DNA from 2 places in the Oceanobacillus iheyensis HTE831 genome. Region 2 is predicted to be linked to the other one. Evidence: a T-box and tRNA genes for the amino acid it is inferred to sense, from the RefSeq annotation. Region 2 holds a T-box; the other holds one or more tRNA genes.
The links. The T-box of region 2 lies ahead of OB_RS10605 (valine--tRNA ligase). A T-box ahead of a tRNA ligase gene usually reads a tRNA of that ligase, here a tRNA-Val.

Region 1: it has a tRNA-Val gene. The T-box ahead of OB_RS10605 (valine--tRNA ligase) is inferred to sense a tRNA for this amino acid. The anticodon was not compared.

Annotation. Positions count from the first base shown of each region.
Region 1 is NC_004193.1:240,095-248,094, reverse strand. It holds gene mvaD (diphosphomevalonate decarboxylase) at 1-386, opposite strand, end outside; gene mvk (mevalonate kinase) at 412-1,380, opposite strand; gene OB_RS01350 (hydroxymethylglutaryl-CoA reductase, degradative) at 1,377-2,666, opposite strand; tRNA gene OB_RS01345 (tRNA-Lys) at 2,911-2,983, opposite strand; tRNA gene OB_RS01340 (tRNA-Gln) at 3,053-3,127, opposite strand; tRNA gene OB_RS01335 (tRNA-Tyr) at 3,139-3,222, opposite strand; tRNA gene OB_RS01330 (tRNA-Thr) at 3,272-3,347, opposite strand; tRNA gene OB_RS01325 (tRNA-Val) at 3,658-3,733, opposite strand; tRNA gene OB_RS01320 (tRNA-Glu) at 3,741-3,815, opposite strand; gene OB_RS18020 (hypothetical protein) at 3,794-4,021, opposite strand; gene fabI (enoyl-ACP reductase FabI) at 4,077-4,853, shown strand; gene OB_RS01305 (aldehyde dehydrogenase family protein) at 5,188-6,615, shown strand; gene OB_RS01300 (metal ABC transporter solute-binding protein, Zn/Mn family) at 6,897-8,000, shown strand, end outside.
Region 2 is NC_004193.1:2,087,175-2,095,174, reverse strand. It holds gene OB_RS10635 (uroporphyrinogen-III synthase) at 1-700, shown strand, start outside; gene hemB (porphobilinogen synthase) at 702-1,688, shown strand; gene hemL (glutamate-1-semialdehyde 2,1-aminomutase) at 1,701-2,987, shown strand; gene spoVID (stage VI sporulation protein D) at 3,132-4,118, shown strand; gene ysxE (spore coat protein YsxE) at 4,210-5,208, shown strand; gene OB_RS10610 (hypothetical protein) at 5,205-5,393, opposite strand; T-box leader at 5,540-5,769, shown strand; gene OB_RS10605 (valine--tRNA ligase) at 5,816-8,000, shown strand, end outside.

The DNA.
Region 1 (8,000 bases), 1.8 Mb from region 2:
AATTCCGTATCATTTAATTCTAACCCTATGGCTTTTGTGCTAGCTGCAGCTAATGCAGCAAAACCTGAAGCTGAGGATGCAAATCCTGCCGCAGTCGGAACATGGTTTAAAGAATGAATTCGAGCATACATTTCTTTACCCGCCATTGCTCTGACCTTATCTAAGAATCCTGTTACACGTTGGCTTGCTGCGTCTTCTACAAGCCTATCATTCAAGAAAAACTCATCGGAACTTAATTCTTCTTGAAAATGGACGGTCGTTACAGTAGAAAACCCATCTAACGTAAGAGATAGGTTACTATTTGTTGGTAATATAATTGGTTCATTTCGCTTTCCCCAATATTTTATCAATGCGATATTTGTATGCGCCTTTGCTGTTGCTTTCATTGAATTACTCCTTCAATCTTCTCGTTTAAGACTTACTTTGCTTCTTCAATACAAATGGCCAAACTGAATTAGCACCGAATTTACGAAGTTTATCAGCTAATTGTTTTGAGTGCACCTCATTTTGCGCTAATGCAATTATGCACCCACCATTTCCACCGCCAGTTAGCTTCGCACCTAAAGCTCCCTCTTCACGTGCAAGATGAATTAATTTGTTTAATCCGGCATCACTAACACCAAGAGCTTCAAGTTCTTTTTGCGCTTCATTCAGCAATTGTCCTAAAAATTGCTTACTTGCTTTTTCCAATGCGTCTTTTGCATGGTGTGTTAGCTCTCCGATTCGTTCTATCTTCGCGTGTATACGTTTTGGAGCCATTCTTAACAATTGGGCTACAGATTCAACCGAGGTTCTTGTATCCCCAACTCGACCAGAATCAGCGACAATAAAATGAAGATCTTCTCCAAGCTCGATATAATCAACCGGATGGTCCTTTTCAAACCATACAGGTAAATTAGATGTGATCGTAAGCGTGTCTAATCCGCTTGGATCACCGTGAGCATAGGTTTCTGCCACATTCGCTAGACGCAGTAGTTCTTCTGTCGTATAGGAACGATCTGCATAATCAAACAAAGAGCGTATCACAGATATCGCTACTGAAGCACTAGAACCAAGACCTTTTCCTGGTGGGATCGAGGAATTAATACGGATCAACAAGTCCTCATTAGGAATCTCAAGATATGCAAGTGTTTCATCAACACAATTAGCTATACCCTGAAGATAGTCAGGAGCATGATGTAATGGCCCATGATAAAAAGAGCTGTCCACTTTCACCGTACCAGGGACGTACTCAATAACGGTTTCTACACCTATTAAAGGAAATGGAATTGCAATCGCTGGTTGTCCGTGTACAACTGCGTGCTCTCCAATTAAAATAAGTTTACTATGAGCTACACCAATAGCTGTTTTCTCTGAGGCTGTTACTTTTTCTAAACTCATTGTTTATACTGTTCCACCAATTCTTTAGCTTTTCCGACACGGATTTCTTTTTGATCTATTAATTTCTTTGCTATCACATCAATCATCTCCCCTGAAGCCCCTCCAGCAATTGCAACAGAACGGGAATGAAGAGCCATATGCCCTTTTTGTATTCCGTCGGTTGCTAAAGCTTTCAAAGCACCGAGATTCTGCGCTAACCCAACAGAAACGATAACTTCCGCCAATTCAGCTGCAGATTCAATATTCATTATAGAAAGAGAGAGCTCAGCTAATGGGTGTACCCTCGTAGCTCCCCCTACAATTCCAACAGACATTGGTAATTCTATTTCACCAACTAAATTGCCTGCTTCATCTCTAGACCATCTAGTCATTGATCCATATTGACCGTCCTTGGCCGCATATGCATGAGCACCTGCTTCAACAGCACGCCAATCATTCCCCGTGGCTATCACAATTGGATCTATGCCGTTCATGATACCTTTGTTATGGGTCACAGCTCGATATGGATCAGAAGCTGCAAATTCATATGCATGTATAACACCGTCTCTAACTTCTTCACCAGTGAAATCACCAGTCGCTAAAAGATGAGGAGGAATAACACACTTGGCGCTTGCTAAACTTCGATCAGCGTAGTTAGACAAAATTCGAAGGTAAACTTTTCCGCCAGTTATTTCTTCAACAATAGGAGCGATGGCTTCTGCCATTGTGTTGATCATATTCGCCCCCATTGCATCGCAAGTATCGACATATATATGCATAACAAGCATTTGAGAGTATGTTGAATTTGCATCTTCATTTAAGATACGAACATCAAGATCTCTTGTCCCACCACCGCGCTTAACAATACTCGGATAGGCATCATTAGCCGCGTTCATTAAAGTATCTTTTTGATCAAGTAGATCTTGCTTTGCTTCATGAAAGTTAGAACATCCTACTACTTGTATCTGCCCTATCATTAATCTTTCCCTAGACTCCGCTTCAAATCCACCAGCACTTCTAACAATTTTTGCTATATGACTGGCAGACGCTACGACAGAAGCTTCTTCAATTGCCATAGGTACGGTATACTCGTTCCCGTTTATGACAAAGTTCAACCCCATACCTAACGGGAGTTCAAATGTTCCAATAACATTCTCTATCATGTTATCCGCTTTGTCTAAAGAAAGTGACGGATTATCTGTCAGGTTGCTCATCTGCTCATCTGTTAGATCATAATTATCCTTTAATAATTTACGTCTTTGATCTACAGACATATTATAAAAACCTGGAATTCTAGAAGATTTCATTCCTCGCTCATCCTTTAATCTGTTGAAATTCATTGAACTAAATATTTTAATGGATCGTTTCCCAATTTAAACTACGTAAATTATAACACGAATTATAATGACTTTTCATTTAGAAGTTCCCAGATTTGGTAAGTAATGAACTTTCCATTTTTTCCTTATCTTCTGTAAAGTATTTTTACACTGTTTTTCTCTATATGAAAAAAACAAACAGGTCCGACTAATCGTTCCTGTTTGTTCCTTGTGATGAGCCATGAAGGATTCGAACCTTCGACCCTCTGATTAAAAGTCAGATGCTCTACCGACTGAGCTAATGGCTCGTATTAAATGAGTCTTTCATTATTATACGTTTATAAAAAAGACATAAAAAAAAGACCTTGAATAAAGTATGGCTGGGCCACTAGGATTCGAACCTAGGGTACACGGGATCAAAACCCGATGCCTTACCGCTTGGCTATGGCCCAACAACAAAAAATGGTGGAGGGGGGCAGATTCGAACTGCCGAACCCGAGGGAGCGGATTTACAGTCCGCCGCGTTTAGCCACTTCGCTACCCCTCCGTAGATATTGTTAACCATAATAAAAAGATTATACAATTAAAATTATGAGTGGTGCCGGCCAGAGGACTTGAACCCCCAACCTACTGATTACAAGTCAGTTGCTCTACCAGTTGAGCTAGGCCGGCAATATAATATTATAGCATCTTAGTTATTTCGATGAGTTAATCAAAAGATCAAAAGAATGCTCGTCGTGTTGCAAGATTACTCAGTGATGCAGCACATCATTGATCAATTTAAGTAATGACCCCTGCATCTAATAGCTTACTCAAAGCGGTTTGTGCTTCGGGGTTACTCGACGCTAACTCGGCAGAAGATTCGCTCGTTGCTCTACCAGTTGAGCTAGGCCGGCAATATGAAAAATATAATGCAAAAAACATGGTATCAAACTTCACTTTATCTTGCAAGAATATATATCAATCATTAAATAAAAATCAATGGTGGAGGATGCAGGGCTCGAACCTGCGACCCCCTGCTTGTAAGGCAGGTGCTCTCCCAGCTGAGCTAATCCTCCATATGATTGGTGACCCGTACGGGATTCGAACCCGTGTTACCGCCGTGAAAGGGCGGTGTCTTAACCGCTTGACCAACGGGCCATGATGCTTTTCGACACGCTTTTGAAAGTATGTCTCGCAAACTGACGAATTTTATTATATCGAGGATCCCCCTGTTTGTAAAGAGTAATTTGAAATTTTTTTTGGTTTTTTTTATTTTTCTTATAAACCGCTTCATTACTGGAATAATCACACTTTTCAGCTTCCTTACCAACCTCAAATTTATCGTTTTTATGTTTTGGTTTCATTACCAGGTACTAATAAGTTATAATAAATAAATAATGAATCATTTGGAGGTAAATTATGACGAAACTATTAGAAGGTAAAAATATTGTAGTTATGGGTGTTGCAAATGAACGTAGTATCGCTTGGGGAATAACGAAATCTTTACACAATGCTGGCGCTAATTTAATTTTTACAAATAGACAAGAACGTTCTTATCAAAAACTAGTGAAACTATTAGATAAACATGAAATACAAGCTAAATTAATTGTATCTTGCGATGTAGCTGACGATGAAAGTATCCAACAAGCTTTCAATGAAATCGGAGAAAAAGTAGGCGTTATTCACGGTGTTGTTCATTCTGTTGCGTTCGCAAACCGAGATGAACTACAAGGAGAATATGCAAATACATCAAGAGATGGGTTCTTACTTGCACAAGAAATCAGTGCGTACTCTTTAGTCGCTGTTACAAAAGCTGCTAAAGAACTAATGACAGAAGGTGGAGGAATCGTAACACAGACTTATCTAGGGGCAGAACGAGTTATTCCTGGATATAATGTCATGGGAGTTGCAAAAGCATCTTTAGAAGCAAGTGTCCGCTACCTAGCTGAAGACATGGGTAAATACGGTATCCGAGTTAACGCAGTTTCTGCCGGACCAATTCGTACACTTTCTGCAAAAGGAGTCTCTAACTTTAATGAAAAAGCAAATGTTATAGTAGAAAAAGCTCCACTACGTAGAAATGTAGATCAAGATGAAGTTGGCGACGCAACGCTATTTTTAGTTAGTGAAATGGCTCGTGGGATCACTGGGGAAGTTCTTCATGTGGATTCAGGCTTTCATATCATAGGTGGATAGTTCAGCAGAAAGTTGTAAAATCAAATTTTAAAAAAACACTTTAGACATATATAGAACGCATATCCAACGGATGGCGAGTAGGGCCCCAGATGTTCATACATCTGGGGCCTCACCTATACCTTCTTGCTACCGGACAAAAAGAAAGACCGCGAAAGCAGAAAATCGACTTAAGGTTTTCAAGGAGTCTTCATTTAGTATGCTCCCCCTAATGATCACCCTTTTTTACCCCCCAGCTTGTTATACTCCGCTTTTTCTTTATAAGATGTTTATCATTATACATATCGGGAACATCTATTTATGTACACAATCTCAAGACAAAGGAGCTTGTAACGATATGTATAACAATGTAAAACACTTTATAAATGGCGAGTGGGTAGAATCCACTGGTAATGAAACAATTGACGTTATAAATCCAGCAACAGAAGAAAAAATGGGTACGATAAGCGCAGGTACAGAAGAAGATTTAGATAAAGCTGTACAAGCTGCAAGAAAAGCGTTCCCTTCTTTCTCTAATACAACTCGGGAAGAAAGAGTGAAATTATTAGATCGTATTGCAGATGAATATGAAAAACGCAAAGACGATTTTATAAAAGTGATTACGCAAGAACTAGGTTCACCAGTGACGTTTACTGAAAAGACGCAATACGAAATGGGCCTACGTCACTTCCGTGAAACTGCAAAAATACTTCGCGATTTTGAATTCACCGAACAACGCGAAGGATCATTTATTCAAAAAGATGCCATTGGCGTTTCTGGTTTAATTACACCTTGGAACTTCCCAACAAATCAGTTATCGACCAAACTGGCTAGTGCAATTGCCGCTGGTAGTACGGTCATTTTAAAACCAGCTTCCCAAACTCCATATGCAGCAATGCTAGTTGCAGAAGTATTTGAAGCAGCTGGAGTACCAAAAGGTGTATTTAACTTAGTCAATGGTTCTGGTAGTAAAATCGGGAATGCAATTAGTTCCCATCCAGATATCGATTTTGTTTCCTTCACTGGTTCTGGTGGAGTTGGCACAAAAATCATGGAAAATGCAGCTCAAGATATTACCAAAGTATCACTTGAATTAGGTGGTAAATCACCAATTATTATATTAGATGATGCAGATGTGAAATATGCAGCAAGAAATGCAATTACAAATATCGCAGCGAATACTGGACAAGTTTGTACAGCAGGAACACGCGCACTCGTACCTGCTTCCATGCACGATGAGTTCATTGAAGCAATTAAAGAATTATTACCGGAATTCCCTGTTGGTGACCCTCAAGATAAAAACACCTTTACCGGTCCACAGGTTTCCGAAGAACAATGGAACACCGTTCAGGATTATATCCAAAAAGGAATCGATAGTGGAGCAACCTTAGTAGCAGGCGGCACTGGTAAACCAGATGGTTTAGAAACTGGTTTTTATTCTAAACTTACGGTATTTACCGATGTAAATCGTGATGATACGATTGCACAAGAAGAGATTTTCGGACCAGTTTTATCTGTAATCACGTATAACGATTTAGATGAAGCAATCGAAATTGCAAATGACACAATATACGGACTTGCTGGATATGTAGTTGGCGAAAATCCAGAAACTTTAACAAAAGCAGCTAAAGGTATAAGAGCTGGACGAATTACAGTTAATGATGGTAAAGCAGACTTCTCTGCTCCATTCGGCGGATTTGGTCAATCTGGTATTGGCCGTGAATGGGGTGACTACGGAATTGAAGAATTCCTAGAGCCAAAAACAATTCTTGGCTTGCCTAACTAATATTACGTTAGAAAACCGGTAGATAATTTCTACCGGTTTTTTTATATCTATCCATATTGTAAAATCTTAACCCTTCTTCTATCACATGATCTATGACCTTTGAACAGAATTGTACTTCTTCTATATAAAAGTTTGACCTTGACATATATCTTAAATAGGTGTAAATTTTAAATCGTAACAATTACGATTCGTAATCATTACGTATGTTTTCTAATGACTATTTTAATAATGATATGGAATATTAACTTATGATTTCTTATTACAGATTGGGAGGTAACATTGTGAAACGTGTTCTATTTTTATTATTAGCGACCTTTATTTTTTTATCAGCATGTCAAAATGAAGATGCTGATAACGAGAATAATCAAGATACATTAACGATATCTACAACTATATTTGCTTTAGAAGATTTTATCTCAAAAATTGGCGGTGAATATGTAGATGTAGAAAGCATCTATCCACCGAACGCAGATGCGCATACATACGAACCAAGCTCTAGAGAATTGGTAGAATTAGCAGATCAAGATGCATTTCTATATTCCGGTGTTGGTATGGAACCCTTTGCTGAGAAAGCAGAGGAAATATTAGCAGATGAAGATGTTACTGTCGTTCCTTTAGGGGAAAATGTGCACTTACGAGGTGAACATAATCATGGAGATGAAGAATCTTCTCACGAACATGAAAGTGATGACCATGAGCATGATCATCATAATGAAAATTCATCTTCCATTCACATCGACGGTGTAAATGATCACTATCACTCAGGTGATACAGTTGAATTAGAAGCACATACGGATGAAAATACCGATGTTGACAACTGGAAATGGTATTCCCGTGCCGATTCTTCTGGAGAGTGGGCAGAAATCGATGGGCAATCATCCGCTCAATATAGTGGTACTCTTGATGAATCCGTGGAAGTAAAAGCCGTCTTATCTGATGACAATAATGAAGTTGTTGCAGAATCAGAGCCGGTTCAGCTTCTAATTGATAATCATGATGGTGAAAGCGGAGTAGGAGATCCCCATGTATTTATTGACCCTGTATTAAGTATTCAACTAGCTGAAAATATTAAAAACACCTTAATTGACTTACAACCCGAACAAGAAGAATATTTCACTGCAAATTTTGAGGAAGTAAAAAGTCAATTAGAGCAAGTTGATCAAGACTTACAACAAACATTTGACAATGCAGATCTTAATCACTTAATTGTTTCACATGCTGCATATGGATATTGGGAAGAACGATATGGTTTGGAACAAATAAGCATACATGGGCTGTCCCCAACACAAGAGCCTTCTCAATCCGAGTTGGTACAGATCATCAATGCCGCTGAAGAACATGGCTTACAATATGTAGCTTTCGAAAATAATGTAAGTAGTAAAGTA
Region 2 (8,000 bases):
AGCTTTTGCTAAACAGATTGAAAATTTTGGTGGTAAGCCACTGGTTGTCCCTCTTTTATCTATAGAATATAAAAGTGATATAAGTAACCCTATTTGGCTGCACTTAAAAAAATATGAATGGATTCTTTTCACTAGTTCAAATGGAGTTCACGGTTTTTTTCATTTTCTACATCAGTTAGATATTGAATTTCCTTCTGATATAAAGGTTGGTATTGTTGGAACAAAAACGAAACTCGCATTAGATGAGTATGAATTGAAACCAGATTTTATTCCCTCTATATTCGACGCAGAAACAATGGCAAAAGAATTTATAGAAAGCTATGATAGAGAACAACCTATATTAATTGTAAGAGGAAATCTCTCTAGAAATATTATTCCAAATGATTTTACTGAACATAATATTTCCTATGACACAATTGAAGTATATGAAACGACGTATCGTTATGAAGCAAAGCGTGAATTAGAGGACACAATTAAGAATGTTGATTTTGTTACCTTAACTAGTCCTTCAACAGTGACGGCATTGATGAAGCTAGTGAAAGATATACCATTTTCATGTGATTATATATGTATTGGAACGACTACAGAAGCGAAAGCTGAAAAATTACAAATACCAAATCTTCATATTCCTAGTGAATTTACTACAGATGCAATGATAGAAGTTATGATTGATTTGGCTTTAGGAAAGGATGTAACTTAATATGGAACAACAGTTGACTTTTAAACGGCATCGTCGATTACGTGCATCTACATCTATGCGTTCATTAGTACGAGAAACGCATTTAAGACCTACTGATTTTATTTATCCTATTTTTGTAATAGAAGGCTCAAACATAAAAAATGAAATACCTTCAATGCCAGGGATTTATCAGTTATCCTTTGATCATCTATTAGAAGAAGTTCAAGAAGCCTATGATTTAGGTATACGTTCTATTATTTTATTTGGTGTAGTGTCTAATAAAGATGAGATAGGATCAGAAGCTTTTCATGATCACGGGATTATCCAAGAGGCTACACGTATGGTTAAAAAAGACTTTCCAGATATGCTAGTAGTAGCAGATACTTGTTTATGCGAGTACACTTCTCATGGTCACTGTGGCGTGATACAGAACCGCGATGTGGATAATGATGCTTCATTAGAATTATTAGCTAAAACTGCTGTTTCACAAGCTAAAGCTGGTGCAGATATTATTGCGCCATCCAATATGATGGATGGATTTGTCGTAGTGATTCGTCAAGCTTTAGATGAAGCAGGTTTTAATCATATTCCAATTATGTCGTATGCAGTAAAGTATGCTTCTGCATTTTATGGTCCATTTAGAGATGCTGCTGATAGCACACCTCAATTTGGAGACCGTAAAACGTATCAAATGGATCCTGCAAATCGCTTAGAAGCTATTCGCGAGGCAACTTCAGACGTAGAAGAAGGTGCTGATTTCTTAATTGTGAAGCCAGCTCTGTCTTATCTTGATATTGTTCGTGAGGTTCGTGATAACTTTGATTTGCCGGTAGTAGCGTATAATGTTAGTGGAGAGTATTCCATGGTAAAAGCTGCTGCACAAAATGGATGGATTGATGAAAGAGCATTAGTAATGGAAAAACTAACATCGATGAAACGAGCAGGATCTGATTTGATTATTTCTTATTTTGCTAAAGATGTTGCGAAATGGTTACAGGAATCGAACTAAGGAGGTATTTTAATGACACTTAATCAGTCAATTGATGCGTATAAAGAAGCTGTTGATTTAATGCCGGGTGGGGTTAATTCACCAGTAAGAGCATTTAAATCTGTCGGGATGAATCCGATTTTTATGAAAGAAGGAAAGGGTTCTAAAATAGTAGATATTGATAACAATGAATATATTGATTATGTCTTAAGTTGGGGTCCATTAATTCTTGGTCATTCTGATGAACGTGTAGTAAAAAAACTTCAAGATATTACTGCTAAAGGTACAAGTTTTGGCGCACCAACACTATTAGAAAATGATTTAGCTAAACTTGTAATTGATCGTGTTCCTTCAATTGAAATGGTTCGAATGGTTAACTCAGGTACAGAAGCAACGATGAGTGCTATTCGATTAGCTAGAGGCTACACGGATAGAGATTTAATCCTAAAGTTTGAAGGAAGTTATCATGGTCATGGAGACTCTCTGCTTATCAAAGCGGGATCAGGCGTGGCAACTCTTGGATTACCAGATAGTCCTGGAGTACCTGAAAATATTGCAAAGAATACCATTACTGTACCTTATAATGATACAGACAGTTTGAAATTAGCTTTTGAAAATTATGGAGACCGCATAGCAGCGATAATTATGGAACCAGTATGTGGAAATATGGGAGTAGTTCCACCGAAAGATGGTTTCTTACAATATGTTCGACATATTACGGAGGAAAATGGTTCCTTATTAATATTTGATGAAGTAATGACTGGATTTAGAGTCGGTTATCATTGTGCACAAGGTCATTATGATGTAACTCCTGATTTAACATGCCTAGGAAAAGTAATCGGTGGTGGATTACCGGTTGGTGCTTATGGTGGTAAGCGCGAAATCATGGAACAGATAGCTCCAACAGGTCCTATATATCAAGCTGGTACACTATCTGGTAACCCATTAGCTATGACTGCAGGATATGAGACATTATCTTCTTTATCAGAAGAATCCTATGAAGATATCAATAATAAAGTGGATACGTTAGTGAATGGGTTTAGAGATGCTGCCGACAAATTTGATATTCCGATTCATATTAATCGAGCAGGTTCCATGGTTGGAGTATTTTTCACAGATGAAGAGGTAATTAACTTTGAGACAGCTCAAACCTCAAATCTTGATTACTTTGCTCAGTATTATCGCTCGATGGTTAATGAAGGGATATTCTTGCCACCTTCTCAATTTGAAGGATTATTCCTTTCCACTGCTCACACTGATGACGATATAGAAAAAACCGTTAAAGCTATTCATAAAGCTTTTGAACAAATAGAAAAATAAAATTCCATATTTATTTACAAAGCAATGTATGATGAGGGGATTCCTTCATTACACATTGCTTTTTTTGCATATCCTTGTTGGTAACAACATATAAATGTTAAAGAAAAAGTGGCATAGGAAGCTATGTGAAGGGAGGAATAAGATTTGTCAACTGATTCCAATGCTTTTACATTTGAATTAGAAGAATCCTTGTTTTTTGAAAAAGGACAGGAAGTGGAGGAAATCAGAGGAATATCTTTGGAACCTGAGATATCTATTCATGCATATGAAGACTACATTTTAATTCGTGGTGCGATTGAACTGCAAGGTGAGTATCAAAGGGTACCTTATACAGAAGTAGAAGATGAACCTTTAGATTTCGATCAAATTCAATCTAAACGCTACGTCGAAAAGATTGAGGAAATAAATGGTTTATATTTATTCTCTCACACTTTTCCAGTAGAAATTTCTGTTCCACCATATCGAGTTGATAATCTTGATGATGTAACTGTTCAAATTGAGTCTTTTGATTATGAGTTATTAGAAGAGGATCAATTAAAGGTTTTTGCTTCTATAGATATTGAAGGTATACAACAAGACAATAATTTAGAAGCAGAACCTGCCAGAGAAGATTCAGAAGAAGAAGATTCGTTTTCTTTTGAAATAGAACATCCTATCCAAGAAGAGACAACAGAAAATCTCGAGCGAACAGATGAAAGTAAGGAAGAACATGAACAACATGAACAACATGAACAACCAGCTGATGATGACCCTGATCGATGGAAAATCAAGTCACAGCCATTATCAGAGTACTTCCAAAGTATCTCGGAAGTAGAAGCATCACCAGAAGATGATAATTATGAAGAATATGAAGATGAAACTGATTATGAAGTAAATGATCAGGAGGAAGTTCTTGATATTCTCGATAATGAAGAGAGTCCGGAAGATGTAACCTATTTATCTGATATATTCCGTAATGCTGAAGAAGAACAGTATACTAAAATGCGTCTATGTATTGTTCAAGAGGATGACACAATTGAAACCATTGCACAAAGGTTTTCTATTAGTCCTTTACAATTAATCAAACATAATCAATTAGAGTCAGATTTTGAAGTGAACCAAGGTCAATTACTGTATATTCCTCCTAAATAAGGAGGCCCTGCGCAAACAAGCTTTGCGTAGGTATACATAAGAAGATGATAATGTTAGGAAACCGATATGGTGAAGTAAGGGGGGATGACAGTTGGATATACTAAAAGAAGTACTTGAACATTACAGCATTTATCCTCTAGAAATTGAAAAAGTTACAAATCGACTTTTTCGAGTACATGATGGAATGCGAGACTATGCCTTAAAGCGCAGTTATCTTGATGAAAACAATATTGAATCATGGGTTAGTATTTATCATGTTGCTAGTGAAAGAAATATCTCTGAAATCCTACCTGTGTATGTAACGAAAGACGGATCACTTTATCAAAAACATGAACATTTTTATTATTATTTATCTCCATGGGTTGATATTCCTAGAAACATGGATATTAATTATCAGATTGAGAGTACCATGCAGACATTGGCTTTAATTCACAAAAAAACGAAACAAACAGAACGGATTAAAATCGATAAAATGAAAAAAGATTTTGAAGGATTTCAATCATTTAATAGAAATATACCAGATGGCCTGAAGGAAAATATTGTTCATTTTGAAAGTAGAAGATACATGTCACCTTTTGAGTTAATTGCATGCTCCCAGTATAAAGCTGTAGTACACGCTTCTGAATTACTTCAAAATAAAATTAATGCTATATTTGAACAAGAAGAAGACAGCATTTCTTGGTCGAAAAGCTTATGTCATGGGAAATTAGATCCATCTCATTGTAGGGGCGGTTATTTGTTGAATTGGGAAGAAGCAAGTTTTGACCATCCTTCTACTGATATTGCTAACTATTTTCAACATATCACTGGCCATTATGACCAACCGATAGAAGAAATGAAGCAGGCTTTTAAGTTATATCGTAAAACAAACCATCTAACTGTAAAAGAAATCCATTTATTAACTATTAATTTATTAAACCCCGCTCATTATATTCGTGTGGTTCAAAATTTTACAGAACAAAGAACTAAAAAATCTATGTTGGAACAAACGAGAGAACTACAACACCAATTTAGGCGGTTACAATTTGGTATGACCTGGGTTGATTTTATCCAAGAAGAGTACGAAACGATAAATGTTGATACAAATTAAATCCATTCAAGGTAAAAAGCAATTACCAAGCCAATTAAAACTCCTGTTAAAAGAATGTCAAACGTGGTTGGGATGAGTAATGTTCGAACAAGTTGAAATACCATAATCGGTGTTACGGAAACTTCTATAATAACAATACACTTTCGTGCCCAAGGTGGAAGTCGAAATCGGTAGAACCTAGCCATAATTAAATAACCTCCTTGTATTATTCGTGAGCACCTTTTTGTGCTCTAACGTATACTATGTATAAATAAGCTTGTTTCGTGTCTATACTAAATAACAGTTGACGCTATCAAAACTTCAAGATAAAATAAAAATACAAATAAGCAAAATAAATGCGAAGATAGGAAGTAGTAAAGAATTAACACTTTTAGAGAGGGAAATCTTGAGCTGGAAATTTCCTAAGTATGTTAATCTTGAAGTCGTCCTTGATGCAGTTTCTCTGAATAATTAGTAAGAGAGATCGGTGTATTGACCGTTATCCAAACATGAGTGTACAAACAATTCTTTGTTTGTAAACAAAGGTGGTACCACGGAAATTATACCCTTTTCGTCCTTTTTTTAAGGATGAAAAGGGTTTTTTGCTTTAATATAAGGAGGTTTATAAATGGAACAGGACAAAGAAAATAAACAATCACTTCCTTCAAAGTATAATCCTAAGGAAGTAGAAGAAGGCCGGTATCAATTTTGGTTAGATGGTAAGTTTTTTGAAGCAACAGGGGATCCGGATAAGGAACCATACTCGATTGTTATCCCACCTCCAAATGTTACCGGAAGATTACATTTAGGGCATGCATGGGATACATCAATGCAAGATACGATTACACGAATGAAGCGTATGCAAGGCTATGATGTTCTCTGGCTACCTGGTATGGATCATGCGGGAATTGCTACTCAAGCAAAGGTAGAGGCAAGGTTAAAAGAGTCAGGCACGAATCGTTATGAATTAGGTCGTGAGAAATTTTTAGAAAAAGCATGGGAATGGAAAGAAGAATATGCTGCTTTTATTCGTTCACAATGGGAAAAACTTGGGCTAGGTCTAGATTACTCAAGAGAAAGATTCACATTGGATGAGGGATTATCGGATGCGGTTCGAGAAGTATTTGTTAAGTTATATGAGAAAGGTCTCATTTATCGTGGTGAATATATAATTAACTGGGATCCGTCTACGAAGACAGCTCTATCAGATATCGAAGTAATTTACGAAGAAATTCAAGGCAAGTTTTATCATATGCGTTACCCAATTAAAGGTAGCGATGAGACGATTGAAATTGCAACAACAAGACCAGAAACAATGCTTGGAGATACAGCAGTGGCTGTTCATCCAAAAGATGAGCGTTATCAACATTTAATCGGAAAAACCGTTATTTTGCCTATCGTAGGAAGAGAAATAGAAATTGTAGCAGACGACTATGTTGATATGGAACTTGGATCTGGTGCAGTTAAAATAACACCTGCACATGATCCAAATGATTTTGAAATAGGTAATCGACATCAATTAGAACGTATCCTAGTGATGAATGAAGACGGGTCTATGAATGAAAATGCTGGAAAGTATCAAGGTTTAGACCGTTTTGAATGCCGTAAACAAATTGTAAAAGATCTCAAGGAACAAGGTGTAATGTTCAATATTGAAGAACGCACTCATCAGGTAGGTCATTCAGAACGTAGTGGTGCAGTCGTTGAACCATATCTTTCTACACAATGGTTTGTTAAGATGGATCCTTTGGCAAAATCAGCATTAGATATGCAAGCAGATGCTGATGAAAAAGTAAACTTTGTACCGGATAGATTTGAACGTACTTACTTTAATTGGATGGATAATATTCGCGATTGGTGTATCTCTCGTCAATTATGGTGGGGACATCGAATTCCGGCTTGGTACCATAAAGAAACCAAGGAAATATATGTAGGGAAAGAGGCGCCAGCAGATATTGAAAATTGGGAACAGGATGAAGATGTGTTAGATACATGGTTCTCTTCTGCATTATGGCCATTTTCAACAATGGGATGGCCAAATGAAGATTCTGCTGATTTAAAACGTTACTTCCCTACGAATGTATTAGTCACGGGTTATGATATTATTTTCTTCTGGGTATCGAGAATGATTTTCCAATCTAAAGAATTCATGAATGAAAAGCCATTTGAAGATACGTTATTACATGGACTTATTCGTGATGCAGATGGTAGAAAAATGAGTAAGTCACTTGGAAATGGAGTAGACCCAATGGATGTGATTGAGAAGTACGGAGCAGATTCGTTACGTTATTTCTTAATGACAGGGTCAACACCAGGGCAGGATTTACGTTTCCACTGGGAAAAGGTAGAGTCAACGTGGAATTTTGCCAATAAAGTATGGAACGCCTCCCGTTTTTCGATTATGAATATGGAAGGTTTCACATATGAAGATATTGATTTAACAGGGGAGCTTTCTCTTCCTGATCGATGGATTTTAGCAAGATTAAACGAAACCATTGAACAAGTTACCAGAAACTCAAACAAGTATGAATTTGGTGAAGCTGGTCGACATCTATACAATTTTATTTGGGATGAATTTTGTGATTGGTATATTGAGATGGCAAAATTATCTCTTTATGGGGAAGATGAAAATAAGAAAAAGACAACGCGTTCTGTTCTTGCCCACGTGCTAGATCAAACAATGCGCATGTTACATCCGTTTATGCCATTTATAACAGAAGAGATTTGGCAACAATTGCCTCATGAAGGACCTTCTATTACGGTTAGTAAGTGGCCAGAGGTTAATTCTGAATTTGACAATCCTCAAGCAGTCC